Regions from separate parts of the Oceanobacillus sp. FSL K6-0251 genome, predicted to be linked through region 1. Evidence: predicted binding sites of a transcription regulator. Region 1 holds the regulator's gene; the other holds the start of a gene.
The links. Region 1 encodes NrdR, which represses ribonucleotide reductase genes. Its sites were predicted from a motif close to AACACNATATATNGTGTT; they were not measured.
Positions count from the first base shown of each region.

Region 2: MKY45_RS14240 (vitamin B12-dependent ribonucleotide reductase) is a predicted target of NrdR. The motif match lies at 3,138-3,155, and genes of this name have one in related genera.

Region 1 is NZ_JBBORS010000001.1:2,682,419-2,697,442, forward strand. It holds gene rplT (50S ribosomal protein L20) at 1-311, opposite strand, end outside; gene rpmI (50S ribosomal protein L35) at 351-545, opposite strand; gene infC (translation initiation factor IF-3) at 578-1,084, opposite strand; ribosomal protein L20 leader region at 1,150-1,281, opposite strand; gene thrS (threonine--tRNA ligase) at 1,593-3,527, opposite strand; gene ytxC (sporulation protein YtxC) at 3,880-4,719, opposite strand; gene dnaI (primosomal protein DnaI) at 5,205-6,134, opposite strand; gene MKY45_RS13535 (replication initiation and membrane attachment family protein) at 6,156-7,487, opposite strand; gene nrdR (transcriptional regulator NrdR) at 7,506-7,979, opposite strand; gene MKY45_RS13545 (hypothetical protein) at 8,000-8,383, opposite strand; gene MKY45_RS13550 (methyl-accepting chemotaxis protein) at 8,763-10,451, shown strand; gene MKY45_RS13555 (glyceraldehyde-3-phosphate dehydrogenase) at 10,564-11,595, opposite strand; gene coaE (dephospho-CoA kinase) at 11,889-12,491, opposite strand; gene mutM (DNA-formamidopyrimidine glycosylase) at 12,488-13,333, opposite strand; gene polA (DNA polymerase I) at 13,346-15,024, opposite strand, start outside.
Region 2 is NZ_JBBORS010000001.1:2,830,648-2,845,671, reverse strand. It holds gene gcvPA (aminomethyl-transferring glycine dehydrogenase subunit GcvPA) at 1-818, shown strand, start outside; gene gcvPB (aminomethyl-transferring glycine dehydrogenase subunit GcvPB) at 811-2,271, shown strand; gene MKY45_RS14245 (rhodanese-like domain-containing protein) at 2,364-2,738, opposite strand; gene MKY45_RS14240 (vitamin B12-dependent ribonucleotide reductase) at 3,215-5,779, shown strand; gene MKY45_RS14235 (GrpB family protein) at 5,874-6,383, shown strand; gene MKY45_RS14230 (ABC transporter permease) at 6,667-7,440, opposite strand; gene MKY45_RS14225 (ABC transporter ATP-binding protein) at 7,427-8,401, opposite strand; gene mntR (transcriptional regulator MntR) at 9,133-9,552, shown strand; gene MKY45_RS14215 (patatin-like phospholipase family protein) at 9,691-10,581, shown strand; gene MKY45_RS14210 (SA1362 family protein) at 11,152-11,535, opposite strand; gene MKY45_RS14205 (YqhR family membrane protein) at 11,820-12,326, shown strand; gene MKY45_RS14200 (M24 family metallopeptidase) at 12,408-13,469, shown strand; gene efp (elongation factor P) at 13,491-14,048, shown strand; gene spoIIIAA (stage III sporulation protein AA) at 14,276-15,024, shown strand, end outside.

The sequences.
Region 1 (15,024 bases):
TGTTCGTCATTAATAGCTAAATCAGATAGCATTTTACGATTAATATCGATACCAGCAAGCTTCAAACCGTGCATTAATTTGCTGTAGCTCATATCGTTTAAACGAGCAGCAGCGTTAATACGAGAAATCCAAAGTTTACGGAAATCACGTTTTTTCTGTCTGCGGTCACGATAAGCATATTGACCTGATTTGATAACCTGTTGTTTTGCTGTTTTAAATAGAGTTCGTTTCGAACCGTAATAACCTTTTGCTAATTTTAAGACGCGTTTACGACGACGACGCGTAACTGTTCCACCTTTAACACGTGGCATAAGAAATCCCTCCTGTATTCAATTACATATCTAAATTTATTATTTTGGCAGCATTTGTTTAATGCGTTGATAGTCCCCAGAAGAAACTAAAGTACTCTTACGTAATTTACGTTTTTGCTTCTGAGATTTGTGTGCAAACATATGGCTAGTGTATGCATGAGATCTTTTTACTTTTCCAGATCCAGTTTTTTTGAAACGTTTTGCTGAACCTTTATGAGTTTTCATTTTAGGCATGATTTTTTCCTCCAGTCATTGCAATAAAAAGCTTATTTTTTTTCATTCAATGGAGCGACCATCATAAACATATTACGGCCTTCCATTTTCGGTTTTGTTTCTACTGTTCCGAGATCCTTCACTTCTTCAGCGAAACGGTCCAGTACTTCTTTCCCTAGTTCTTTATGGGTAATCGCACGACCGCGGAAACGAACCGCAGCTTTAACTTTATCCCCTTTTTCCAAGAACTTACGTGCATTTTTAAGCTTCGTTTCAAAGTCATGGTCACCAATTCCAGGAGTAAAACGCACTTCCTTCACATTAATAACCTTTTGCTTCTTGCGAGCTTCCTTCTCTTTCTTCTGCTGCTCAAAACGATACTTCCCGAAATCCATAATACGACATACCGGTGGTTTTGCGTTTGGAGCAACTAATACTAGATCAAGGTTTCGTTTCTGAGCAATATCTAATGCTTCGTTACGAGATTTTACTCCAAGCTGATCCCCATTTGAATCAATGAGACGAACTTCTCTTGCACGAATTTTTTCGTTAACATTCATATCCTTGCTAATAGCCAGCCACCTCCGAAATTTTGTTACTGATCTATCTGGACAAGTCATTTCAATACATAAAAAAAGTGTCGGTACATACTTGCACCCACACATCTCCTCATTCGTAAACATGAATCGTGATGAACCAGTCAACTATCCTCCAGGGACGTCAAACAGGTGAGAAGCGGGTGCTTCTGCTTGTCGTTAGATCATATCATTAACTTTTATAATATAGCATTTTATCGTTTTTTTGTCAAGGACTGTATCCTTTTGTTTTAAACAACTATTGAATCATAGCACGGTTATTTTGAAGTGTCAATGTTTTTAGCAAAATAGAAGTAAGACGGTTAACGTGGAAATGCTCTCTCACAAGAAAAACCAAGAATACCGCTTGGTCTTTAAAACATCGTTGTCCTCGCCGAAGCGATCTCCGCTTATACTTTCTTATTCCACAAAAAAGCTATTTTCATATTAAATATGAAAATAGCTTTTCCCTTTTAAAAATCATGATTACTGCTTATTTCTTCTGATTAATTTCTTCCTTGATAAAATCAACAAATTGATCAAACGGAAGTGTTTCTGTGTCTTGTTCACCGTAACGGCGATAGTTCACACTGTTTGCTTCCAATTCCTTATCTCCCAGAACAAGGGCAAATGGAACTTTTTGTGTCTGTGCTTCACGTATTTTATAGCCCAGCTTCTCATCACGGCTGTCTAATTCAACACGGACACCTTCCTGGCGTAATTTATCCTCCACCTCTTTAGCGAAATCAAGATGCGCCTGCAAAGATACCGGAATGATTTTTGCTTGTACGGGAGCAAGCCAAGTAGGAAAAGCCCCTTTGTACTCTTCAATAAGAAATGCAACAAAGCGTTCCATCGTAGAAACAACACCACGGTGAATAACAACGGGACGATGTTCTTTTCCGTCTTCTCCGATATACGTTAAGTCAAAACGTTCTGGCAAGTGAAAGTCCAATTGCACTGTAGATAATGTTTCATCTTTTCCTAATGCTGTTTTCACCTGCACATCCAGCTTCGGACCATAGAAAGCAGCTTCTCCTTCTGCTTCTACATATTCCAAGTTCATATCTTCCATGGTTTCCTTCAGCATTGCCTGCGCTTTATCCCACATGGCATCATTATCTACATATTTTTCCTTATCTTCTGGGTCACGATAGGAAAGACGGAAATAATAGTCATCGATTCCAAAGTCTTTGTAAACACGCTGAACCAGTTCTACCACGCGGATAAATTCTTCTTTTAACTGATCCGGGCGAGCAAAAATATGCGCATCATTTAATGTCATTGCACGGACACGCTGCAGACCGGCAAGCGCCCCGCTCATCTCATGACGATGCATGGTTCCTAACTCTGCTATACGGACAGGCAGGTTACGGTAGCTCCATAGTTGATTTTTGAAAACCATCATATGATGCGGACAGTTCATTGGACGCAATACAAGCTCTTCATTATCCATTTCCATAGTCGGGAACATATCCTCCTGATAATGGTCCCAATGTCCGCTTGTTTTATACAACTCTACATTACCAAGAACAGGTGTATACACATGGTCATAACCTAAGCGTTCTTCTAAATCAACGATATAACGCTCCACGTTACGACGAATAGTTGCTCCTTTTGGCAGCCATAATGGCAGACCCTGTCCTACTTTTTGCGACACGGTGAAAATACCAAGCTCTTTCCCAAGCTTCCGATGATCTCTTTCTTTACGCTCTTCCAAAATTTGCAGATATTCCTCTAATTGTGATTTTTTCTCAAATTCGGTTCCATAAATACGTTGCAGCTGTTTATTATTACTGTCTCCACGCCAATAAGCGCCAGAAATACTTAATAATTTAAATGCTTTGATTTTACTGGTAGAAGGAACATGCACTCCTCTGCATAAATCAAAGAACTCCCCTTGTTCGTATATGGTTACTGTTTCATCTTCAGGGATTGCATCCAGCAATTCTAATTTTAAGTCATCACCAATTTCTGCAAAGCGGGCTTTTGCTTCATCACGAGATACTTCTACACGAGTTATTTCTAAGTTCTCGTCCACGATCCGTTTCATTTCTTTTTCTATTTTCGGAAGGTCTTCCGGAGTTAAGGTATGCTCCATATCAATATCATAGTAGAAGCCTTCCTCAATCACTGGACCGACACCTAATTGCACATTAGGGTACAAGCGTTTTACAGCTTGCGCTAATAAATGGGCTGTAGAGTGACGTGCTATTTCCAAGCCTTCTTGGTCACGATACGTAATAATTTCAATTTTTCCGCCCTTTGGAAGAGGACGGCGTAAATCTACAGGCTCTCCATCCAATTTAACTGCAAGTGCCTGCTTTTTTAAACCTGAAGAAATAGAAGCAGCAATATCTTCTCCTGTTGTTCCCTCCGGAAAGGCTTTTTCAGCTCCATCTGGAAAAATAATTGTTAAATCAGCCATGTTCATCGAACTCCTTTATCAAATGTAAAAAAACGCTCTATCTCTTTGCGCTATGCAAAGGGACGAGCGTTTTATGCCGTGGTTCCACCCAAATTCCTGAAGATAAACGAATCCTCTTATCCTCAGCTTCATTGATCTTTAACGCAGATAGGACGTTACTGCCTACTTTCAATCGTTTCAGCAGCAATGCTCCGAGGCGGTAATTATTTCTTCACGAAAGGAAGCTTGCAGCCAAATGACTTCCCTCTCTGAGTACGTAATCAGGAAATAATGTTGTCCTCATCTCAGCAGCTTATTTTCAAACTCTATTCGTATTATATTCCTTTCAGGTTTGAAAAGCAAGTCCAATGGATTATTCTCCGCGAGACAGGATAGAAGTTCCTTCCGTTTCAAATTCCACCCTTTCTTGAAAGATATTTGTTATTGTCATGATTTTCGGATCGTCCGGATCATTTCCATACACTTTTATTTTTGCTGGCGACATGGCAATAAGCGGACTTAAATTAAATTCATTTTCATGCAGGCCCAATGCATATAACGGTGCTTGAAACATCCACATACGCAGCATATCTTTAGAAATTACTTCTCCTTTATCATTATAAAAAATAAAATTCTCTCCCTGTTCGATATAAACCAAATCAACACAGGGATCTTTTTTCTCGATATAATGACGGAGCATATCTATAAATGCCTGATGATCCTCTTCCCGTTTAAATTCTTCAATTGCTTTCCCGACACATTCGTGGACAAATTCTAAAAAGGAAGCAAGCCGAAAATGCAATATTGCACTAAAATGAATGCTTTTATGTTCTTTTAAATGACGAAAAAAAATATCCTGCAAAAGCTTTATAGTATTCACATGTTCTCGCAAATACTGATTGTCTGAATCTGTTTCAAACAAAATCCACATAGAAAAATCATAAATACGGTTGATTTCATCCGGATCTGAAAAATAATAATTATCGGTAATCTTACCAATAATGATGTCAGAAAGATGCTCTTCTATAAAAACCTCTGCCATCACGGAGCTTATCACATGGATGAACTCCTTCTCTGCTAAATCACCTTCCAGCCTTAATCTGCTGCTCCAGGCATTTGTTTGTTGATGTACTCTGATCTGCTTTTTATATGGAGTCAACTGATTACGAAAAACCGTTACTTCTTTATCCGATTCAAAATACAGTTCCAACAATACATATCACCCTCATCCACTTACAAACTGTTACAATTATATGGACAAGGTTATATAAAAATGCGTAAACTAGTCAGACTAGCAAATGAAAGTCATGTAGTATAAGAAAAGTTGAAACCAAACCATGTTTGATAACCCTGCCAGTCAGCAAGTTTTCTTTAAAGGAAATGAGCTTGGGGGCTGCGGAAAACGGTGTATATTTCTGGGGTTCAGGATTACCAATGTTGTCAGGTTAGTGCGGCCGCTACGGAAAAACACTACGCTTTCCCATAGGAGTCTACGTGTTTTTCCTCCGCTAGACAGGTTTTATTACTATCTATATCAAATTTAATAAAATTCATTAACCTGACAATATTGTTAGGTTTACTCCCCCATGAAACCCTCTAGCTTTTTACCTACGTTTCCTGTTCATAAAAAAAGATTTCCGTATCTGAGCGGAAATCTTTTTTATGAAGGCAGATTGTGAATCATGTGTGTTCAAATCGTTATTCGTCTCTTCTATTTTTACCGGACATTTTTACCACACTGCTAACCTGCTTAATCCGTTCAATAATCCGGCCGGCTTTCACTTCTTCCACACCGTTTCTGGTGCTTGCCAATTCTTTCTCCAGTTCATTCAAATCAAAATTGGAGGAGAAAAAGACAGGCAATCCTTCCATCATCCGGTATTGCAGTACGGAGCCCAACACTTCATCCCGAAACCAGGCAGATTGCAATTCCGCTCCAATATCATCTAACATTAACACATCCGCTTTCTTAAAGAAATCTATCTTTTCGTTAAATGAATCATCTTTAAAGGAACCTTTTATTTCCCGGACAAACTCTGGCATGTAAATCAAGGTAGTAGAGTAATTTCTCTTTTTCAGCTCATTTGCTATCGCGCCGAGCAAATAGGTTTTTCCAATTCCAAATGATCCATGAAGATACAATCCTTTTTTCGGCAGCCCGCTTTTTGCTTCTTCTAAAAAGCTGATAATCTCACCAATAGCTGAAATTCTTGACTTATCTTGGATCACTTCTGACATTTTTGCTTCTAAAATCTCCTTCGGCATATAAAGGCTCTGAAAAAGCTTCTGTTGTGCTTCCTGTTCCTCAACCTGAATACGTGAATGACATTTTTCATAGCTCAGTCTAATTTCATTTTTATCCATACTTAATACCGGAGAGTAACCCTGCATCAAATTCTGGCACTCTCCGAAAGATGCACAACGGTCACATTGTTTCGATTGTGATTTATATTCATAGAGCCGCATTAAATTCTTTTCAATATCGTGGTCAGTCAGTTCCGGATGGTCACGCAAAAATGCTTTAACAGAGGGATCACTTAGAATTTCATTTTTTATTCTAGTGTAATTGGTTTTGAAGTTCTCATTTTTGTCCATCCATGCTTTTAATTCGGATTGTATCGGTTTCACCTATTATCCCTCCTTTTCATCTCAGCTTTCATTTAAATATTTTTGCAGCTTAGCTTCAATTTCCTGCTGCTCTTGTTCGCTTATATTGCTGTCTGTTGTATTTTTTGATGGTGTCTTTTTCCGGTTATTAAACCAGTCCGGAACAACTTCTTTTTTATAGTTGTTATTATAATTATAATTATTACTTTTCCTTGGTTTACTTTTGGATGATTTATATTTTTCCTGTTCTTGTTTAGCAAAGTTCATGGCATCTTTTGCTGTTTTCAATCCAACTCTTGACCAATGGCCCGCAATGGTTTCCATATACGCTTTAGACAGCTTCATATTGGATTGCAGCAGAACATAATGAATCAGTACATTCATGACAGGAGCTGGCAGCCCCTGTTTAGTCATCACTTCCCGGACTACTTTAATATCCTGCTCCGAAGCATGGTTTCCGTCAGATAAATCCTCCAATAACTGCTTTGGTGATATGTTCTCCAGCTCGTGAATCAGCTGCTCTTCTTTTGTCGCAGGCTGCTTCATAGAAACTTGTGTATCAACAGCTGCCATTTTTTCGTTTAAACGGATAGCCTGTCCATTATTACGGGAGATAAACATATCATGGCAAGCAGATTTAAATTCTTCCTGATTCAATTGGTTATCTTCATCAAGTGCCCATAAAAGTGCTTTTTCTATTTCTATACTTTCTGCATCATATAATACCTTCATCTGATAAATGAGTTTTTTATTTACAGAATGTAAAACTTTTTCAGCCGGAATAAACCGCTGACGAAGCGACTGTTCTATCCATGAAAAATCCATTAAATCCGTTTCTCTATTTTCTTTTTCATTTTCCATATTCAGAACAGCAGACGAAGAAGGTGTAATCGTATCAAACACTTCATTAAAATCAGCTGTTACCTCTTCCCCATAAGCAATGCTGTCCTTTACATAACGAGCATAAAGCTCATTATATTTCTGTTCTCCTATATGATGTAATAATAGCTGGGACAGCATAGGTTCTCCAAAAAATTGATTGGGGGAATAAGGACGCTGCACACTATAAGTATAATAATCTCTGTTGTCCTCTCTTCGTTTATAGGTCTTTAATAACCCGATAGCTTCCAATTTTATACGTGCACGGTAAATATTATCCAGCGTTAAATTCAAATATGTCATTAATGTATGATGTGTCTGCGCTTTTTGCGCATAATCTACCTCATAAAATAATGTATAGTATAACGAAATTGCCTGAACCCCAATCAACGGCTGATAAAAATGCGTCAATGATGCATTAAAATCAATGAAAGGCTGTTCATCCATAACAACATGGTACCCATCAATAGGAAGGATTTTTCCGATTACATTCATTTCAACCCATCCTTTATTTTATTCTTCCTGTGTTTGTTTATCTGTCTTGATAATTTCTTTCAACTCATCCAAGAAAACAGTTATATCCTTAAATTGACGATAGACAGAAGCAAACCTGACATAAGATACTTCATCCACCTCAGCAAGTCTTTCCATCACCATTTCGCCTACATTATGACTGGAAACCTCTGAGTTCCCTTCATTCCGTAATTTCTTTTCTACATCTAAAGCAATATTTTCTATCGTATCTATCGCCACAGGGCGTTTCTCACAAGCTCTGATAATCCCTCTGGTAAGTTTTTCCCTTGAAAACTCCTGACGCATGCCATCTTTTTTCACAACAATGAGTGGTACTTCTTCAATCCGTTCAAAAGTGGTAAAACGAAATCCGCACTTCTCACATTCCCGGCGTCTGCGTATAGCTGCTCCCTCTTCAATTGGACGAGAATCTAACACTTTCGTATTTTTATTATTGCAGTTAGAACAACGCATTTCGTTCACTCCTTCTTCATTTACCCTTCTATTAATGGTAATTGTTCATTCACATGCTGATACATTCTTTTTATGATTTTATTACTGTAACCAAAATCTATCTGGAGAGGTGTTTCTGTAGTCACTGAAAAGTCAAGCGCTGTATAATACGGCCGGACCATAATGACTGTAGCAATAATGAAAACTTTTTTACCTCGTTTACTGACAGCACTAATCTCCCCATGCTGCTCCGAGCTGGCATGAATCGAAAAGTCAGAGCTTCCATTAAAATACGTCTCTAGTTCCTGAATAACAGTATTCTTACTCGCTTTATAATATCTGGTTTTTAAGCTTGCATCTATATGATGATCACTTGTTTCTGCATGATTACTAAAAAAACGTTTCATTTTATACCCTATTGACATAAACATACACATCCTATATTTATCGCTATAAAAAACTATTCTACAAGCATCTCTTTTCTCTGTAAACAGCATTGCAGCGTATTTATTCTACCGTATCTTCCAATTCTTTTAAACATATAAATACATACATATATGTATATATTATTTTAACATGATTTGTACATTTAAACTACTTTACCAAAATAGAGTAAACTGCGGATTTAATATAAGCACATTAAAAAGACATTTATAGAACATAAACCCGTTTAAATTTCTTGGTATTATTCTCATGAAATAGTCATAAAGACTTATTACATATTGTTCAACAACAACCGATAAAGTAATTAAGAAAGCCATTATCCATAAAGATGTCATTTTAAAAAAGAAGGAGTATGTTTTAATGAGTGTAGGAAAGAAATTGAATTTATCTTTTACTGTATTAATTGTTTTATTGGCTGTTTCTGTTGGAAGCAGCATCATGAATTTGAAAAACATTGAAAATGATGTAGGGGAGGCAATGGATTCACGCCTGGAGCAGCTTATATTAATTGAAAATATCCGCTATGATGTTGCGATGCAGGCGCTCCATACCCGTTCAATGATTTTAGAACCGGAGGAAGATATCCATAGAGAGAATCTTATAGCTGTCGCTGCAGACCTTGACGGCAATTTAGATGAATTACAAGGCTATTTAGCATCTGAGGAAATGAGATCATATTGGGATCAGGCTAATGCCCCGAATAATGATTTCAATGAGGCAATGCCAGATATTATAGCTGATGTGGAAAATGGGAATATCGAAGAGGCGACAGAAATCGTCAATACAACTGTACAGGATATCAATACTGCTATGCTTGATGCAGCTGAAGAAATGGAAATCTATCAAACTGGACAAATGGATAATATCGATAGCGAAATAAGCTCTGCCATTGTTACTGCCCAGGTTATTTCATTCGTTGTTCTGGGTGCAAGTATACTCATTGGTATTGGTTTAATGTTCTATGTTCGCCGTTCTATCACAGCCCCATTAGTAAGTGTCATGGATGTTGCAAGGAAATTTGGTGATGGTGATCTATCTGCAGAGGATATAGCTGTTAAATCTAAAGATGAACTAGGTCAGCTGGCTGCAATTTTCAATGCTTCTAAAAATAATACCCGGGACTTAATTATGCGTATTCAACACAATGCGGAACAGCTGGGTGCATCATCCGAAGAGCTTTCAGCAAGCGCTGAAGAAGCATCTGCAACAACGGAAGAAGTGACGAAGCAGGCTGCGGAGACTGCGGAAACTTCTCAAACTGCAGCACACGCCGCAAATGAAAGCTCCATTGCAATGGGAGAAACCGCTCAGGGTGTTCAGCGAATTGCTGAAGCTGCGCAGTCACTTCATGCTTCTTCCAGCGAAACAAGTGAAGCCGCACAAAATGGAACATTGGTTATCGGGGACGCTCAGCAGCAAATGAATCACATAAATGAATCTGCTTCTTCTGTCAATGATCTTGTGCTGAAACTGGCAAAACAAACCGAAGAAATTGAAAATATTACGAAGGTCATTACTGATATCACAGATCAAACCAATCTATTAGCATTAAATGCAGCGATTGAGGCAGCCCGTGCAGGTGAACAAGGAAAAGGTTTTTCAGTTGTAGCAGATGAAGTACGCAAGCTAGCTGAGCAATCCAAAAAATCAGCCAGCTCTATTAGTCTGTTAACCACAGAAATCAAAAATGATACAGAAAATGTGGAGAAAGCCATGCAAACTGCTTTACCTGCTGTTCAAAAAGGAGTAGAGGTTATTACTGAGGCCGGAACATCTTTTGAAGCGATTGTGACTGCTGTCCAAGGAATGACACACGAAATCCAGGAGGTTTCAGCAACCTCACAGGAGCTTTCAGCAAGCGCAGAACAAGTTTCTGCCTCCGTTACAGAAATTTCAACCGGATCACAGGTCATGTCTGGCAATATTGACACGATTGCCGCTTCAATGGAAGAACAATCTGCAACGATGAATGAAGTTGCCCATGTCGCCACCTCCTTAAGTGAAACTGCTCAAGGATTGCAGGAGGAGACACAGAAATTTAAAGTATAAGACAGAAAAACATCCGCATAAACGCTCAAGCGGATGTTTTTCTGCTGTTATAAGAATCTCTTTTCGGGAAAAAGGAAGCTGATATAGAAACCCGCTTCCCTTTTATATCGTTCTATGATGTTAAACGCACTTTCTGTTCCAGTCTATAACCTACATAGCTGACTAAATCGACAACACGTTTAGAGTAGCCCCATTCATTATCATACCAAGCAATAATCTTTAATTTATTATTATCCATCACCATCGTGGAGAGCCCATCAATGGTTGCAGAATAAGTGCTTGTAGTATAATCAATAGAAACCAGAGGTTCATCCGAATATTGAATAATCCCACGCATACTTCCTTCTGATGCTTGTTTGAATAAAGCATTCACTTCTTCTATCGTAACATCTTCTTCAATATCAATTACTAAATCTACCAATGATACATTAGGTGTTGGTACACGCAATGCCATTCCATGTAATTTACCTTTCGTCTGAGGCAGCACTTCTGCAAGCGCTTTAGCAGCCCCGGTCGTTGTCGGAATGATAGACTGCGTGCAGCTTCTTGCCCGGCGTAAATCTTTATGCGGATTATCAATATTCTTTTGATCATTTGTATATGCATGAACAGTCGTCATTAATCCGTTCTTTATCGTAAAGTGGTCATCAATTACTTTAACCACAGGAGCTAAACAATTGGTTGTACAAGATGCATTCGAGATAACATCATCTAATTCTGGATTGTAATCATTTTCATTTACACCAATAACAATTGTCTTATCCACTTCTTTTCCAGGAGCGGTGATGACTACTTTTTTTGCTCCAGCCTGCAGATGACGCCCAGCTGCCTCTTTTGTGTTAAATTTGCCAGTTGCTTCGATAACAACGTCAATTTCAAGGTCTTCCCATGGTAATTTTTCCGGTTCTCTGAAATTCACCAAAAGAACTTCCTTCCGGTTAACAATCAATTTATTCGGCAGCGCTTGCACTTCTCCATTAAAAGGACCATGGACACTATCATATTTAATTAAGTGAGCAAGCGTTTCTGAAGGATAGCTCGCATTAATGGCAACAACTTCTAAATGCTCCTCTTCCATTGCTTGACGAAAAACCATTCTACCAATTCGACCAAAACCTGTAATTGCAATACGCGTTTTTTCCATAAGCACTATCTTCCTCCCGAAAATGTTATACTTTTTATCTTTTGTTGTAATTAGTATAACACATATAAAAGAAAGTGTGTCATTAAATATTAAAATGTTTCACACATTTTTTGAATATCCTTTGTAAGGAACAGATGGATGACCATTTAAACAGGGGGATACATATTTTGACCATGACAAAGATTTTTTTATCTTCTTTTTTCCAGAACCATTTTCAGCATTTCTTTTTCTGATATAAAAAGACACTATCTGAACGGTGTAATTTACCGTTCAGATAGTGTCTTTTCACTCACCTATTCCATTACTTCCCATTTTTTCAGCAAATCAAATAATTGCTTCTTGCTTTCTTCCACGGAATGATTATTATCAATTACTTCATCAGCAAGCTTTGCCTTTTCTGCTAATGGCATCTGTGATTTAATCCGGTCCATTGCTTCCTGTTCACGAAGCTGATTTCTTTCCATTAAACGCTCTAACTGTGTTGCTTCATCTACAAACACGACGACTGTTTTATCCGCTAAAGAAGCCAGCTTGCCTTCAAACAGCAGCGGGATATCCAGCACAATGCATTTTTCTCCCTGCTCTGTGTACGTTTCTTTTTTCGCCAGCATCCGTTGGCGGACAGCCGGGTGAACAATTTGGTTTAATTGTTCTCTTTTTTCTTCATTTGAAAAAATAATAGATCCCAGCTTCGGGCGATCAATCGACCCATCTGCGCCTACTATGTCTTTGCCAAATACCTCGATAATCTTTTTATAAGATGCTTCTCCAGGCTCCACGACTTCTCTCGCTATCACATCCGCATCGATTACCGGGATATCTAATGCTGTAAACATTTTCGCTACCGTGCTTTTCCCGCTGGCAATGCCTCCGGTCAATCCAATCACTAAACTCATAAAACATTCACCTTTTTTTGCGGCTGGCAATGAAGACATAGATGCGTTCCCCGTCCGCCAACCTTCATTTTTATAATTTCTTCTCCGCAGGTTTTACATGGCTTCTTATCTTGACCGTAAACATATAAAACCTGTTGAAACATTCCCATATTCCCTTGGCTGTCTACGTAGCTTCGGATGGTCGTACCACCAGCTTTCACAGCTTCTTGAAGAGTTTCAATGGCTGCAGAACGAATAGCAGACGCTTCTTTTTTTGTCAGTTCATTGCATTTTGTTAACGGGTGGATCCCGGAACGGAATAACGTCTCGTCAACATAAATATTTCCAAGCCCCGTGACCAGATTTTGGTCCAAAAGCGCCGTTTTAATAAACCGGGAGGATTTTTTCAGCTTTTCGTAAAAATAATCCGTCGTAAATGCTTCTTCAAACGGCTCGGGGCCAAGCGCAGCTAAAGGAGCCTGCGTGAATTCACTCCCTTTGGCCAATAAATGCATGGTTCCAAACTTACGAACATCGTTATAACGCAATGTCTCTCCATTCTTTAAATGGAAGACAACATGCGTATGCTTTTCTATCTCTTCTCCCGGCTGATGCAAACTATATTTGCCTTCCATCCTTAAATGAGATACAAGAACATATTCATCTAGATAAAAAAGCAGAAACTTTCCTTTTCTTTTAATTTGTTGAAAGGTTTGTCCTTCCAGCAGATGCTTGAATACCTCTGCATCATCCGGCTGTTTTATTATATTTGCCCAAAGAACATCTGCTTTTTCAATCGTCTTTCCTTGAACAAGCAATTTTAACGTCTCTTTAATGGTTTCTACTTCTGGTAATTCCGGCATTTTCCCTTCCCCTTACTTCGCGTCAAACCAGCTTTCTCCATAAGAATAATCGACCTTGAGCGGAACAGAAATGTCAACCGTTTTTTCCATCATTTCTGGAACGATTTCCTTTAAGATTTCAATCTCGTCTTCCGGTGCTTCTAATATCAATTCATCATGGACCTGTAATAAAAGCTTGGCCTGCAGTTTTTCTTGTTTCATTCGATGGTCTAAATCAATCATTGCTTTTTTGATTACATCCGCTGCACTTCCCTGAATAGGTGTATTCATCGCTGTTCTTTCCGCAAAACTGCGTACATTAAAGTTCCTGCTCGTAATATCAGGCAAGTAACGGCGACGGTTCATCAGTGTGGATACATAGCCTTTTTGCTTTGCTTCAACAACAATGTCATCCATATATTCTTTAACGCTTGGATAGCTCTTAAAATACCGTTCGATGAATTGTTTCGCTTCTTTCCGAGTAATCCCTAAGTTCTGGGATAGTCCATAATCACTGATTCCATATACAATCCCAAAGTTGACAGCCTTTGCCTGCCGGCGCATACCCGAGGTGACTTCGTCTCTCTCGACATGAAATACATCCATTGCTGTCTGTGTATGAATATCTAAATCATTTTTAAAGGCAGCAATCAATTTCTCATCCCCTGCAATATGGGCAAGTACCCGTAATTCGATTTGCGAATAATCAGCAGCAAACATTTTCCAGCCTTCTCGAGATGGGACGAACGCCTGCCGTATCTTTCTGCCTTCCTCCAGACGGATAGGGATATTTTGCAAATTGGGATCAACTGAGCTCAATCTGCCTGTCTGTGTTAAAGCCTGATTAAAGCGTGTATGAATCTTATGCGTATCTTTACGGACCACCTTTTGCAAGCCTTCAATATAGGTTGATTGCAGCTTCCCTAACTGACGGTACAAAAGTAATTTAGGAATTATTTCGTGCTGATCTGCCAGCTGTTCCAAAACATCTGCTGCCGTAGAGTAACCAGTCTTCGTCTTCTTGATTACAGGAAGCCCTAAATCTTCAAATAACACCGGCCCGAGCTGCTTCGGTGAGTTCAGATTAAATTCCTTGCCAGCTAATTCATATACTTCTTTTTCTAAATTGCTGAGCCTTTCTTTTAAATCGTCTCCCATTTCTTTCAGCCGGTCCACATCTACTAAAACACCCTGATGCTCCATCTCAGCAAGAATCAAAGCAAGCGGCATTTCTAATTCCTTTAATAATTTCGCCTGTTCATTATCCTCTAATTCCTTCTCCATCGCCGGATATAATTCAAGCAGTACATTGGTTTTCCGGATCACATGCTCACTGAGAATTGCTTCTTCCGGAACCTTTTGTTTTGCGCCTTTTCCATAAACCTCTTCATCAAAGGATACGTCATATTTTCCTTTTCTGCTTGCAATAGCAGGTATATCATGACTGTTTTCAGCAGGATTGATTAAATAAGAAGCAAGCAGCGCATCAAACACTATGCCTTCTATTTGTATATCGTTCCGTAATAAGGCAACTTTTGTCCGCTTAGCATCAAATACAATTTTCTTTTTCTGAGGGTCCTCTGCCCATTTTTTGAAAATAGGCGAGTCCATCGCAACCGAAGTAGGTATGAAGCTTTTTTTATCGGCGTTGACAATGCCAATACCTTCTATTTGAGCTGTATGATAATTTTCACCCAACATCTCTATTACGA
Region 2 (15,024 bases), 150 kb from region 1:
GACAGGAAGTTGAAATAATTCCGATTCCATTACAAAATGGAAAAACAGATCTCGTCCATTTGGAGGAACTTCTGAATGAGGATATTGCGGGTGTTGTCGTCCAATATCCGAATTTTTTCGGGCAGATAGAGCCAATGGAAGCAATCCAAAAGCTGTTAGAAAATCAAAAGAAGACCATGCTGATCGTGTCCAGCAATCCGCTCGCCCTCGGCTATCTGACTCCGCCGGGAGAATTTGGTGCGGACATTGTAACCGGCGACACGCAGGTATTCGGGATTCCAGCCCAATTTGGCGGGCCGCATTGCGGATATTTTGCAACAAGTAAAAAATTAATGCGCAAGGTTCCGGGACGTCTGGTCGGTCAGACAAAGGATGAAAATGGAGTCAGAGGCTATGTGCTGACGCTGCAGGCACGGGAACAGCATATTCGACGTGACAAGGCAACTTCCAATATATGCTCCAATCAGGCGCTGAATGCATTAGCAAGCTCTGTTGCGATGAGCTCTATCGGCAAGCATGGGATACGGAAAATGTCCGAAATGAATATGCAAAAAGCCCGTTATGCAAAGAAGAAATTGAAAGAAGAAGGTATTTCGATAGTTTATGATGGCCCATTCTTCAATGAATTTGTCATTCAGTTAAATCAGGACATTACTAAAGTAAATGCTGCATTGCTTGAAAAAGGAATTCTTGGCGGTTTTGATTTGGGAAAAATCGACCCTTCCTATCATGGTCAGATGCTTGTGGCTGTGACAGAAATTCGTACAAAACAAGAGATAGACCAACTTGCAAAAGAATTGAGGGATATGCATGGCTGATAAAAATTTTCCATTATTATTTGAACGCAGTAAAGAAGGGAGAACGAGCTACAGCTTGCCGGAATTGGAAATAGATGCCTTTGATTTAGAGGAAGAATTAGAGGACGTCTATATTCGCAAAGAACCTCCTAAGCTGCCAGAAGTAAGTGAACTGGATATTATTCGTCATTACACTGGGCTGGCATCCCGCAATTATGGGGTAGATTCCGGGTTCTATCCCCTTGGTTCCTGCACGATGAAGTATAATCCGAAAATTAATGAAGACATTGCGCGTCTGGAAGGCTTCAGTCATATTCATCCCTATCAAGATCCAAACACGGTGCAGGGTGCTCTGGAGATGCTCTATGATTTGCAGGAGTCATTAAAAGAAATTACTGGCATGCATGAGGTTTCATTACAGTCAGCTGCCGGTGCGCAGGGAGAGTGGACTGCATTAATGATGATTCGTGCTTTTCATGAGGCCAATGGGGATTATAACCGTACAAAAGTCATTGTACCGGATTCTGCCCATGGAACCAATCCGGCGTCTGCAGCAGTAGCCGGGTTTGAAGCAGTTACCGTGAAATCAAATGAAGAAGGATTAGTGGATCTGGATGATTTGCGGCGGGTTGTAGGGGTAGATACAGCAGCCTTGATGCTTACCAACCCGAACACGTTAGGATTATTTGAAAAAGATATTTTAGAAATGGCTGAAATAATACATGATGCCGGCGGTAAGCTTTACTATGACGGCGCTAATTTAAATGCGATTATGGGTTATGTCAGACCGGGAGATATGGGATTTGATGCAGTACATTTAAATCTTCATAAAACGTTCACAGGTCCGCATGGCGGCGGCGGTCCAGGCTCAGGACCGGTGGGAGTCAGCGAAGAGCTGGCAGCATATTTGCCAAAACCATTAATTATGAAGGAAAAGGACTCGTTTCGCTTTGATTATGACAGACCGCAGTCTATCGGCCGGATAAAACCGTTCTATGGAAATTTTGGTATTAACCTGCGTGCGTATACGTATATTCGTACGATGGGAGCAGAGGGCCTGAAAAAGGTCAGCGAATATGCCGTACTCAATGCGAATTATATGATGCGTCAGTTAGAAAAAGTATTTCAACTGCCTTATCCGCAGCATTGTAAGCATGAATTTGTACTGTCGGGGAGCATTCAGAAAAAACTTGGCGTCCGCACATTAGATATGGCGAAAAGGCTGCTGGATTTTGATATTCATCCACCTACCATTTATTTTCCGTTGAATGTGGAAGAAGGGATGATGATTGAGCCTACTGAAACAGAATCGAAAGAAACGCTCGATTCCTTTATTGATATCATGACCCGTATAGCAAAAGAAGCAGAAGAAGACCCGGAAACTGTACAGGAGGCACCACATCATACAATTGTGAAGCGGATGGATGAAGCAACCGCTGCACGTAAACCAATCCTGCGGTACGAAGAATCGTAAACCATCATAAAAGCTGATTCAGAGGTTATGCTCTGAATCAGCTTTTATTTTTAGCCCAATTAACAGCTTTCACAAAATGGAAAACAAAGGCTTTATTTTTTCATTTTAATCTTTCCAGTCCATTTTTTAAATCCGCCTTTAAGCTGATAAATTTCTTCAAATCCTTTTTTATGCAGGAGCTGCGCAGCTCTTGCGGAACGGCTGCTGTTTTGACAATACAGGTAGACCGGCTTGTCCTTTCTCAATTCCACAAGTCTTTGCTTCATTTGCGTTACCGGGATATTACGCGCTCCGAGAATATGACCTTTATCAAATTCCTGCGGCTCACGTACATCGATCAATTGTGCTTTGCGGTAGCCTTCTACAAATTGATCTTCTGTCAGTACATTTAAATAAGTGCGTTGTCTATAGTAGCGAAAAATAGTAATCGCAAGCAGAACAACTAAAGCAATGAGTAAAAATGTCATTTTGTTTCCCCCGTCTATCTTTATATTCTACACTCTTATTATATGGGCAGCGTTTTTATTTTTCAAAGTTTTTATTTTGCAGACGGAAAATCATCTGAAAGTAAGGGTTAACACCAGAATCTATGGTTGGAAAATATAGTTAAATGAGATAAAAGCAACTCGCTGGCGTAGTGTATTTCCGTAGCAGTCGCTGGCCGCAAATTTATATCTACTATGTTACTCATAGATTTTGATGAAGAGCTAAAAATAATAATCAACTTTCAGGCTGCAGATATTATGTTTAGAAAAAAGGGGTGTTTCTAGTCCGCTTTAAGGGAATAAAAAAAGTAATCAGCGCTTGTATGAAAGGTACTTGCTTTTCTGATAATTAACTATATATTGTGTCAGAATAATGAATTGGATACTATATATTGTTTTGTGAAGAAGAGTTATGATAAACTAATAAGTAATCAATTGCAAGACAAGGAGCGATAACATTGACTATCCATTTAGAGTCATTAAGGCAGGTTAATATCGGGGCGCTTAATGAAGATATAAAAAAATTTGAAGCAGTGCATCCAATTACCAAAGAAATGCATATCACCCATCAAGGCGTGTCGAGATTGGTCATGCTGGATCGGTATGCATATAAAGATACAGAGAAAAAAACATTAAAAAAAGGTGATTTTGTTGTCTTGACCGTAAAAGCAGACCCTAAATTTCCCGCTCGGGGTCTAGGATTTATTATAGATATTAATTGGGAAGAAAACAAGGCGGAAGTAGCTGTCGAATCCGATTATGTCGGGGTTTTGGATAAGGAAGAAGAACGGGAAAGCGGGATGATCACGCGTTCACTCGATGTTATCGAAAAACCGTTGGAAATTTATTATGAACAAATTGCCAAAAGAAATGCGACCGGTCTTTCAGAAGTAGAAGAAACCGAAGAAAGAAAGGCCAAATCATTTGATGCCTTTTATAACCAATTGGCTTCTATGAATTTTATCCCGGCGGGCCGTGTGCTATATGGAGCAGGCGCTGAAACCGATGTAACTTATTTTAACTGTTATGTGATGCCTTTTGTAAAAGATTCGCGCGAAGGTATTTCCGATCATCGTAAACAGGTAATGGAGATTATGTCACGCGGCGGCGGTGTCGGCACGAACGGTTCCACATTAAGACCGCGAAATACACTGGCCAGAGGGGTCAACGGAAAATCTTCAGGAAGTGTCTCCTGGCTGGACGATATCGCCAAATTGACGAATCTGGTTGAACAGGGCGGTTCCAGACGCGGTGCACAGATGATTATGCTCGTTGATTCTCATCCGGATATTGTGGAATTTATTATCTCAAAAATGCAGAATCCGCGTATTTTACGCTATTTAGTAGAAAATACAGAAGATGAGCAGATGAAGCAGCTGGCAAATGAGAAGTTAAAATTCACCCCGCTGACAGAAACAGAATTTGATTTGTACCAGGGAATTGTCAATTATAAAGCCATCCCCGGCCAAGGCGGGTTCACAGATGCTGCCATGAAGCAGGCAACGGATTTATTGCGTGATGGCGGAACGTATTCCGTCCATAATCCGGATTTCCTGGCAGGTGCAAATATTTCTGTCTGTATTACAAAGGAATTTATGGAAGCCGTGGAAAAAGACGATTACTATGAGCTGCGCTTTCCAGATGTAGAAAATTATACACTGGAAGAAATGAAAGCCTATAATGAACAATGGTATGAGGTAGGCGATGTCCGTAAATGGGAAGAAATGGGCTATGGCGTTCGGGTTTACCGGAAAGTGAAAGCAAAAGAACTGTGGAACTTGATTAATATTTGTGCAACATACTCTGCAGAACCGGGCATTTTCTTTATAGATAATGCCAATGAAATGACAAATGCAAAAGCGTATGGTCAGCAGGTTGTTGCGACAAACCCTTGCGGTGAGCAGCCGCTTGCTCCGTTTTCTGTTTGTAATTTGGCTGCCGTCAACCTTGCTGAAATGGCAGATAAAGATACCAAAAAGGTAAATGTAGAAAAATTAAAAGATACTGTAGAAACTGGTGTGCGGATGCAGGATAATGTAATTAACGCAACGCCATATTTCTTAGAAGAAAATAGAAAACAGGCTTTAGGAGAAAGACGTGTCGGCTTAGGCGTGATGGGACTGCATGATTTATTGATTTATTGTGAAACAGCTTATGGCTCAGAAGAAGGAAATAAGCTGATTGACCAAGTGTTTGAAATCATGGCAGCTACTGCTTACCGCACTTCAATCGAGTTGGCGAAAGAAAAAGGAAGCTTTCCTTTCCTGGTGGGTGAAACAGAGGAAGAAACAAAAACGCTCCGTGAACGTTTCATCCAAACGGGATATATGCAAAAAATGCCTGCAGACATTCGGGAAGGCGTATTAGAGCATGGTATCCGCAACTCGCATCTGCTGACTGTCGCTCCAACTGGAAGTACAGGCACGATGGTCGGAGTAAGCACAGGACTGGAACCATACTTCTCCTTTTCTTACTACAGAAGCGGACGATTAGGTAAATTTATCGAAGTAAAAGCGGATATTGTGGAAGAATATTTAAATGAACATCCAGAAGCAGCGGATAAAGAGCTGCCGGAGTGGTTTGTAACCGCAATGGACTTAAGTCCGGAAGCGCATGCGGATACACAATGTGTGATTCAGCGCTGGGTGGACAGCTCGATTTCCAAAACAGTAAATGCACCAAAAGGATATACCGTTGATCAGGTAGAAAGTGTTTACCGCCGTCTGTATAAGGGCGGTGCCAAAGGCGGTACGGTCTATGTGGATGGAAGCAGAGATTCGCAGGTCTTAACCTTAAAAGCAGAGGATAACCAAGTAGGGGAGCAGACAGAATTATTCCCGGATGAGAAAGAAGATAAAAAAATTGTTCTTATGGACACCATTCAGGAATTAGATAAAACAAATGTAACAATCGGATCTGAGGTGGGAGATACCTGTCCAGTCTGCCGAGAAGGCAGTGTAGAAGATATCGGCGGATGTAATACGTGTACCAGCTGTGGTGCTCAATTGAAATGTGGATTGTAAGACATAAAGAGTGGTTCTGTTTATAAACAGAACCCTCTTTTTTGGTATATAATACAGTTTGATATATAAAATCTATGTACAGGGAGAGGTTTATTTGAAAATCCGTCTGTCTGAATACAACGAAAAATGGATTGAAATGTTTGAAAATGAGGTGCGACTTTTAAGTGGAGTGTTTGGAAGTGAAATAATAAAATTTGAACATTTCGGAAGCACAGCAGTCAAAGGAATGAAGGCAAAGCCTGTTATTGATATGATATGTATTGTTAAAGATATCAATAAAATGGATGCTTTCAATGATCAGATGCGTCTGCTGGGATACGATGTTGCTGGAGAGTGGGGAATAAAAAATAGACGATTATTCCGAAAGGGCGGGGAAAACAGAACACATCATATTCATGTTTACCAATATAATAATCCCGAAGTTGAGAGACACCTAGTATTCCGAGATTATTTAAGGAACCACCCTATTGAAGCAGAGAGAGAGAGTAATTTGAAAGAAGAACTGGCCTTAAAATACGATGATACTACTTTTTACAGTAAAGCAAAAAGAACATTTGTAGAGGGGGTAGAACAGTGGGCATTAAATTGGTTTAGGAATAAGTAAATGCGCATAAATTAATCAAGGAGTTGTAGGGTCATTGATTGCCCATTGCTTCTGTCTGTTCTATCAGCTTTATTGCATATTTAATCGGAATAAAGGTGAAAAAGGAAATAAAGTCTATTTCGCCTGCAGCTGATTATTCTTCCATAACCATCTCTTTCATGGTTAATACGCTTAAAATAAGCTGAAAATAAATCGGAATATTTAAAAAATCATTATGAAAGTTAGTAATCATCCTGCTGATTATAAAATCAGACAGGATGATTCATCAAGATTTAAACCTATATCAATACTGCCCCAACAATCCCTTTTTCATCGCCATGCGTTCACAGTATTTAAAAAAGAGCAGACCAGCGATAAAATAGACGAGAGCATTTATAAATAAAATTAACAGCGGCAGCCAGCCGATATCCATTAAAGTCTGTCCGTCGATCATGATATCTCTGACTAAATCAACGCCAATAACAAAAGGCAGAAAATACATAAGAGGGGATGCAGCAAGCGGAATAAAGGTCAGCCCAGCCAATAAAAATTGCAATATCTGCAGGAAGGCTTGAATTTGTTTATAAACAATGGCCAGCCCGCCGACCATTAATCCGACGCCATACATTCCGAAAACAGTTAATACAAAGACAGGGAAAATAGATACAATATCAATATTAAGCCATTGTCCTGCTGTCAGCATGGTAATAACCAGTAAAATAGAAATAATGATTCCGTAAATAATTGTACTGGCAATCAGCCTTGTGCTTAAAATACGCCAGATCCCCATCGGTGACATCGACAATTGTTCAAGCGTTCCGCGAATGGCTTCATTTACAATTTCGAAACCAAACATTTGAATGACGCTAAGTGCCAAAAACCAGAAGATATAGTTAACAATCACAAATTGAATATTCGCATCCTGTGTTGATGGATCCCCAAAAAAGTGTATTACTCCAAATAAACCTAAAAAGATAAAATAAAAGGTTAAAACAAGGGCAAGAGTATTTGGTAAATAACGCTTCAGTTCCAAGTATTCCTTTCGCAGGTTTGCTCGAAATAGATTAATCCACAGCATGTTGAAAGTCTCCTTCAATAATTTTTAAAAATACTTCATCAAACCGAATCGATTTTCGGTCAATCGAATCAATTGGTGTACGGTTCAATTGTAATACTTGAAAAATCTGATAAATATCCTCGCTTTTCTCAAGCTGTACAGTAAGATAGCTGAATAGTTCGTCCTCTACATAATCATTTGCCGGAAAACGGGCGGAAATGGCTTTTTGCTGATCTGGTGACAAAGCTTCATTTAAAGTCAGTCTGTAGGAGCGTACTTCAAACAGTTTTATCAGTTCATCGACGCGCTGATCAATAACGACAGTTCCTTGATTAATAATAACGGTGCGATCACAAATATCCTGAATCACTTCCATGTCATGAGAGCTGATGATAATGGTACGCTGATAATTTTGAACAATGGATTTCAAGATTTCTCTAACCTCCAATCCGGTTTGCACATCTAAACCAAGCGTGGGTTCATCTAAGAGCATGACTTCCGTATTAGCAAGCATCGCTACAGCTATTGCTAATTTTTGCTGCATCCCTCGGGAAAGCCGGTTTACCAGTTCATTCTCTTTTTCCTTCAAACGGAACATTTGCAGCAGTTCATCGATCTCTTCTTTGACTTCCTTTCTTGACCTTCCTCTGTTTCCGGCAAAATACTCCAAGTTCTCTCTCACCGTAAGCCGCCAATATAAATTACGATTGCCCTCCAGCACGGCGCTGATATGATGTAACGATTCTAAGCGTTTCGCGGTATTAGGTACTCCTTTTATCTTTATTTCGCCGCTGTCCGGGTATAACAAACCGCATATTAATTTGATCGTAGTCGTTTTTCCGGCTCCGTTAGGACCAAGCAGACCAAGAATCTCTCCTTTATAAACATTAAAATCAACGTCTTTGACCGCTTGAACAATTTCTTTTGATTTTCTTTTCCGATAGCTTTTATTTAACTGGCTGATCTCAATTATCTTTTCCACGTTATCCCTCCTCTTTCTGAAATAATTGTAGCAATTAGCAAAAATCCGAACAACAATCCATCGAAGGAAATAACCTCCGTCTTCAGACGTATCTGAAGGAATATATGCTAATTTGTTCAAGAATAAGAATGTTTATAAAAAAGCTGAAAATAGCCGTTCAAACGGGTTTCATGGGGTAAGTAATCTTAGGCCACAGAAATACACTTCGCCTTCCGTTGGCCCTGAGCTCATTTTCTTTAAAGAAGACTTAGCGATAAGCGCAGACAGAGCTATAGTTGGGACTGGAATTGCGATTACTTGCCCATCCAAAAGCGTCGCTAGAATTTGGATTATTTCTTTGTAAAAAAGCAAATAAAACATAATTCTTCTTTGATGGGAGCGGAGGGAAGTCGACTCCTGCGGGAAAAGCAACAGGTGAAGACCCCGCAGAAAGCGGTCTTCTTTCGAGGAGGCTGAACGTTGCCCGCGGAAAGCGACTTCCCGGAGCGGACATCTCCTTGGCAAGAAAACGGATGTTTTAAAGAACAAGTGAAGTCCTGGGTTTTTCTTATTGCCTGCTGCAAAGGATGAAAGCGGAAGTGAATATACAAATAAAGGATAATAACTTGAGTTTTATAAGGAAATCAGCTATTATTAAATTAGAAAAAAAGTTTCCTTTGATAAAAAAAATTAACGTTCTTATTGAAGGTGTTCACGTTTCTCTGTGACAAAACATAGAAAGGAGCTTTTTTATGCCTACACCGAGCATGGAAGACTATATTGAAATTATTTATAATTTAATTGAAGCAAAGGGTTATGCCAGGGTTTCATCGATTGCAGAAGCATTAGAAGTGCACCCGTCCTCTGTGACAAAGATGGTCCAGAAATTGGACAAGGATAATTATTTAGATTATGAAAAATACCGTGGTTTTGTACTGACATCGAAGGGGAAGAAAATCGGTGAACGGCTTGTCTTCAGACATGATCTGTTAGAAAATTTTCTGGAGTTAATCGGAGTGGACGAAGAACATATATATAATGATGTAGAAGGTATAGAGCATCATCTCAGCTGGAATTCGATAGACAGGATAGCAGATGTGGTTGCTTATTTTAAAGAAGATGAACAGCGGAGAAAAGATCTGCAAAAAATAAATGAAGTTAATAAAACGTAACCGGTTATTCTCAGGAATGACTGGTTTTTTTGATGCGGTTTAACTGGTCATTTCTTCATCTTCAGGTGCGAAAAAGCATAATAAACAAGCTGATAGACGTATAAATCAATAAGCACCTATAAGGGATGGAGCGATGTCATGAAAATTGATGCTGTATTTTCTGGCGGGGGAGTGAAGGGGTTTGCATATGTCGGCGTGTTGGAAGCTTGGGAGGAGAAAAATTTGCAGGTGGAGCGTGCAGCTGGAACTTCTGCAGGAGCTATTATAGCCGGGTTTTTGGCAGCAGGTTATCATTATAAGGATATTAAAGAATTAATGAAAACATTGGATGTTCAGAGTTTAGCTGATCCGCCGCTGTTATCCAAATTATTGCCGGCTACAAAGTGGTTATTTCTGTATTTTCAATTAGGATTATATAAAGGGGAGAAGCTGGAAGCATGGTTGGGAGATGCATTATCCAAGCGGAATATATATCGGTTTGGCGATTTAAAACCAGGTGTGTTAAAGGTAGTTGTCAGTGATTTATCGCTTGGTAAACTGATAGTAATCCCAGATGATTTAGAAAGAGTATATGGCATTCGTCCAGATACGTTTTCGGTAGCCGCCGCTATTCGGATGAGCGCCGGGTTTCCTTATTTTTTTATGCCGAAATCCATACAGGGTAAAAATAAGCAAAAAAGCATTATCGTAGATGGGGGATTGCTTAGCAATTTTCCATTGTGGATTTTTTCAGAAGCAGAAGAGAAGCAGGTACGTCCTGTCATCGGTGTAAAATTAACAGATCCTTCCACATCTGTAGAGCCGCATCAGATTCGAAATGCGCTCAATATGTTTCCTTCCCTTTTCACAACGATGAAGCAGGCGCATGATAACCGATATATTTCCAAGCATCAAGCAGATCATATTATTTTTGTCCCCACCCCTGAACAGAATTCCATGAATTTTAATATTACAGAGGAGAACAGAGAGAAGCTGCGTCGGATTGGAAAAGAATCCAGTGAAAAATTTTTGCGTACATGGAGTGGTTAATTATTATTTTTCAGAGGTACGTAATGGATAAAGCGCGTTCGAATGGGATAATATTCGAACGCGCTTTATTTGAAGAATAAGAAAGTATATAAAAAATGCTGAATATAGCCGCTCCAGAAATACACTACGCTTTCCGTGGGCTTGAGCTCAGCCTCCTCGAAAAAAAGAAGAACACTTTTTTCCTGCGGGGTCTTCCCACTGGGACTGCGATTACTCGCCCCACCGAAAACCATTGCGATTACTCGTCCCATCAAAACCGTCGCTAGAATTTGCATTATTTCCTTGTAAAAAAGCAAATAAAACATAATTCCAATTAGATGGGAGCGGATGTTGTAGACTCCTGCGGGAAAAGCAACAGGTAGACCTGAGCAGGAAGCGGTTTTCTTACCGTGCGGCTGAACGTTACCCGCGGAAAGCGACTTCCCGGAGCGGACATCTCCTTGGCAAGAACTCCGATGTTTTAAAGAATAAGTGCTGTTCTTGGTTTTTCTTAAAATGGGAAATGAGAGAATATAAAAAGGAGCTTAAAATTTAAGCTCCTGCAAGGGTCTGCCCTGTACTAATTTATTTCTAAGAAGAAACACGGTTCTTTTTCTTCGCTTTATTTCCTTCGATAACACGCAAATGACTTGCTCTTTTAGGATTTCTTTTCTTTTGTTTTGCTTTCTGATAGCTGGAACCAGCCGATTTCACAGCCTGTTTATGACCGTACTTGGATTTAGATTGTTTTACAGCCTGCTTATATTTTTTCATGCTGTCACGCTGTCGTCCGGAAGGCTGCCTATTGCGTATGAGAAAGAAATAAACCAATCCAAAAATAGCTGCCCCTATCCCGATAGAAATCAATAGTCTTGAAAGAAATGCAACGGTATTTCCAAATAGCTGTGTAAATAAACCGAAAGCTGCAAAAGCAATAATCAAATAAACAAAAATAGATACTGCTTTATTTCTCAATTGAAATCCTCCTTTCTCACACATTATTTATACTTCTATTTTACCATATCATGCTACAGGATGCCTGTGAAGGAGCTTCTGCCAATCCGCCAATATATATCGGTCGGATGATTATCCGAGATACTTGAAGGCTGGACAGAAATCACGGTATCCTGTGGAAACTGTTTGCTTGTTAATTAATTATTCCCTCTTTCATAAAAAATATTCCCGCAGATTAACAGAAAGATTATTTCTTCATACGAGTTTCATGATTTGGTCATACTAGAGGGTGGAGGTGTTTATTAATGAGGCGCTTATCAAAAAAACAACAAATAAATGATAATGAGGAATCTGTATTAAAAAAATCGATGTACACAGGATTTGTAGGCGGGGTTGTATTCAGTTTACTTGCAAGTGTAATGTATTACTTTAATTTTTTGGAGGTCGCACCAAAGTTTTATCTGCTGACTTCCTGGGTATCAGAAGGATGGACAGATACGTGGCTCGGTATCTTCTTTACAACGATTCTGGCTGGGGTAGTTTCTCTGCTCACCGCGTTTGTATATTATATGATTTTCAGAAAAATAAAGTATATGTGGGTGGGAATTATATACGGCTTTATCTTATGGGCTCTTATATTCCTTTTATTCCGTCCCATATTTAACGATATTCCTGCTGTGACGGAATGGAATTTGAACACCTGGATAACAACCATCTGCTTATTTATTTTATATGGCACATTTATCGGCTATTCCATCTCCTATGATTATATGGATTCGCAGCAAACCGAAGACATCATAAAGAAAAGCTAGGATTTTCCTGTGATTATTCAAACGCATCTATATATGATAAAATACTTATGATACTTGAGATTTTGGAGAGGATGAAACCTTTTGACGAAATTGGACCGCTTACGTGAAAAACTGGAAGAAAACAAAGCAGACGCCATAATTATTGACAGTCCGTATAACAGACGTTACATGACTAATTTTACTGGCACAGCTGGAACAGCATTGATTACTGCAGATAAGGCTCTATTTATTACAGATTTTCGTTATACAGAGCAGGCTGCTGAACAAGCGGCAGCATTTGAAATTATAGAGCATAAACAAGGAATGATTCAGGAAATTGCGAACCAAATCGACAAGCTTGGTGTAAAGAGGCTGGCTTTTGAGAAAAATTATACGACTTACAGTCAATTTGAAACATATCAAAATCAATTTTCTCAAGAGTTGATTCCTGTAGAAGGAATCGTTGAAGCATTACGGATGATTAAAACCCCTGATGAGCTGGAAATTATGAAAAAAGCTGCGAAAATTGCAGATGACGCATTTGCGCATATTCAATCATTTATCGAGCCTGGGGTGAAGGAAATTGATATCTCGAATGAATTAGAATTCTTTATGCGCAGACAGGGAGCGACTTCTTCCAGCTTTGATACCATTGTAGCGTCCGGCTTACGTTCTGCTCTGCCGCATGGGGTGGCATCTGATAAACAAATGGCAGAGGGCGAACTGGTGACCCTGGATTTTGGTGCATTATATGAAGGGTATTGCTCTGATATCACAAGAACGGTAGCTGTTGGAGAAATTTCTGCGGCGCTGCGTGAAATTTATGATATAGTATTAGAGGCGAATCTTCGCGGAGTTAAAGGAACAAAAGCTGGCATGAGCGGGAAAGAGGCAGATGCTTTGACCAGAGATTACATTAAGGAAAAAGGATATGGCGATCGTTTCGGTCATTCGACAGGTCATGCAGTGGGAATGGAAGTTCATGAGAGCCCAGGATTGTCGACTCGTTCTGAAGCAATATTAGAACCGGGCATGGTCGTAACGGTAGAGCCGGGGATTTATGTTCCAGGGGTAGGCGGCTGTCGTATTGAGGACGATATCGTTATTACAAAAGACGGCAATGAGCGATTGACCTTTGCTCCCAAAGAATTAATCCAATTATAAAAGGGTACAGGAGGAAAAAATATGATTTCAGTAAATGATTTTAAAACAGGTTTAACTATTGAAGTAGACAATGATATTTGGCAGGTTATTGAATTCCAGCACGTAAAACCAGGAAAGGGAGCGGCGTTTGTACGTTCAAAACTCCGTAATTTACGTAATGGAAATATTCAAGAAAAAACGTTCCGCGGCGGCGAAAAGGTAGAAAAGGCGCATATTGAAAATAACAAAATGCAGTATTTATATGCTTCTGGCGATGCGCATGCATTTATGGATACATCGTCGTATGAGCAAATTGAAATTCCAGAAAGTCAAATTAAAGATCAATTGAAATTTATTAAAGAAAACATGGAAGTTTCTGTGGTCACCTATCAGGGTGAAATTATCGGAGTAGATCTTCCAAATAACGTAGAGCTTACGGTAACAGAAACAGAGCCTGGAATTAAAGGGGACACAGCGAGCGGAGGTTCCAAACCGGCTACGTTAGAAACCGGACATATTGTACAAGTTCCTTTCTTTGTTAACGAAGGAGATGTGCTCGTTATTAATACTGCGGATGGGAAATATGTTTCCAGAGCATAATTTAATAAACACAAGCAGTTTGCTGAATCTTCGGCAGACTGCTTGTTTTTTTATGTAAAAAAATAAATGACGGGCTTCAGCTTTTTTTGAAATCCCTTTGTTATCACTCCTCTCTCTTCCAAACCTTTCAATAAAGAAAAAGCTCCCAGGGCATAATTTCATTTTAAAATCATATATCTCTAAGTAAAACAAGCTGATTTTGTATTTTCAAAAAGCGGGGTTTTAGGATGAATGAGATTTTACGGCTTTTTCCGCCATCTTTTCAGGACCGGATAGACGGTCTTATAGGTCATCGCTGGTCACAGCTTCAAGAAATTCGAGTACGTATTCATCAAAAAATAGAATTTATTTTCGACTCAGCTGTTTGCTGGCTGGACGAGCCGTTGCCACGTAAGAAAGAAGCTGTTTTTATTCTGAATCAGCTGAGTGAATATTCGCTGTATCGGCTGGAAGAAGAGCTGCGTAATGGGTTTATAACCATTGAGGGCGGCCATCGTGTCGGCATTGCAGGAGGTATTATAACAGCGGATCAAAAAGTAAAAGCGATTCAGCCTGTTTCATTTTTTAATATTCGTATTGCCAAGCAAAAAAAAGGCTGTGCAGATATGCTGATGCCTTATATCTATGATGGGATATACCATCACACTATGATTCTTGGAGCACCGCAATCTGGAAAAACAACGGTAATACGCGATATCTGCAGGCAAATAGCCAGTCAATCTGCTACAGGCCGCTCTAAAAAAGTAACCATCGTGGACGAGCGTTCCGAAATAGCAGCATCCATCCGCGGTGTTCCGCAGCATGATATAGGGATGAGAACGGATGTGTTAGATGCCTGTCCGAAAGCAGAAGGGATGATGATGGCGATTCGTACGTTATCTCCTGATATTCTGATTGTCGATGAGATTGGCACAGAAAAGGATGCGGAGGCGATTACCGAAGCATCCCAGGCAGGTGTGAAGGTTATTTGTACAGT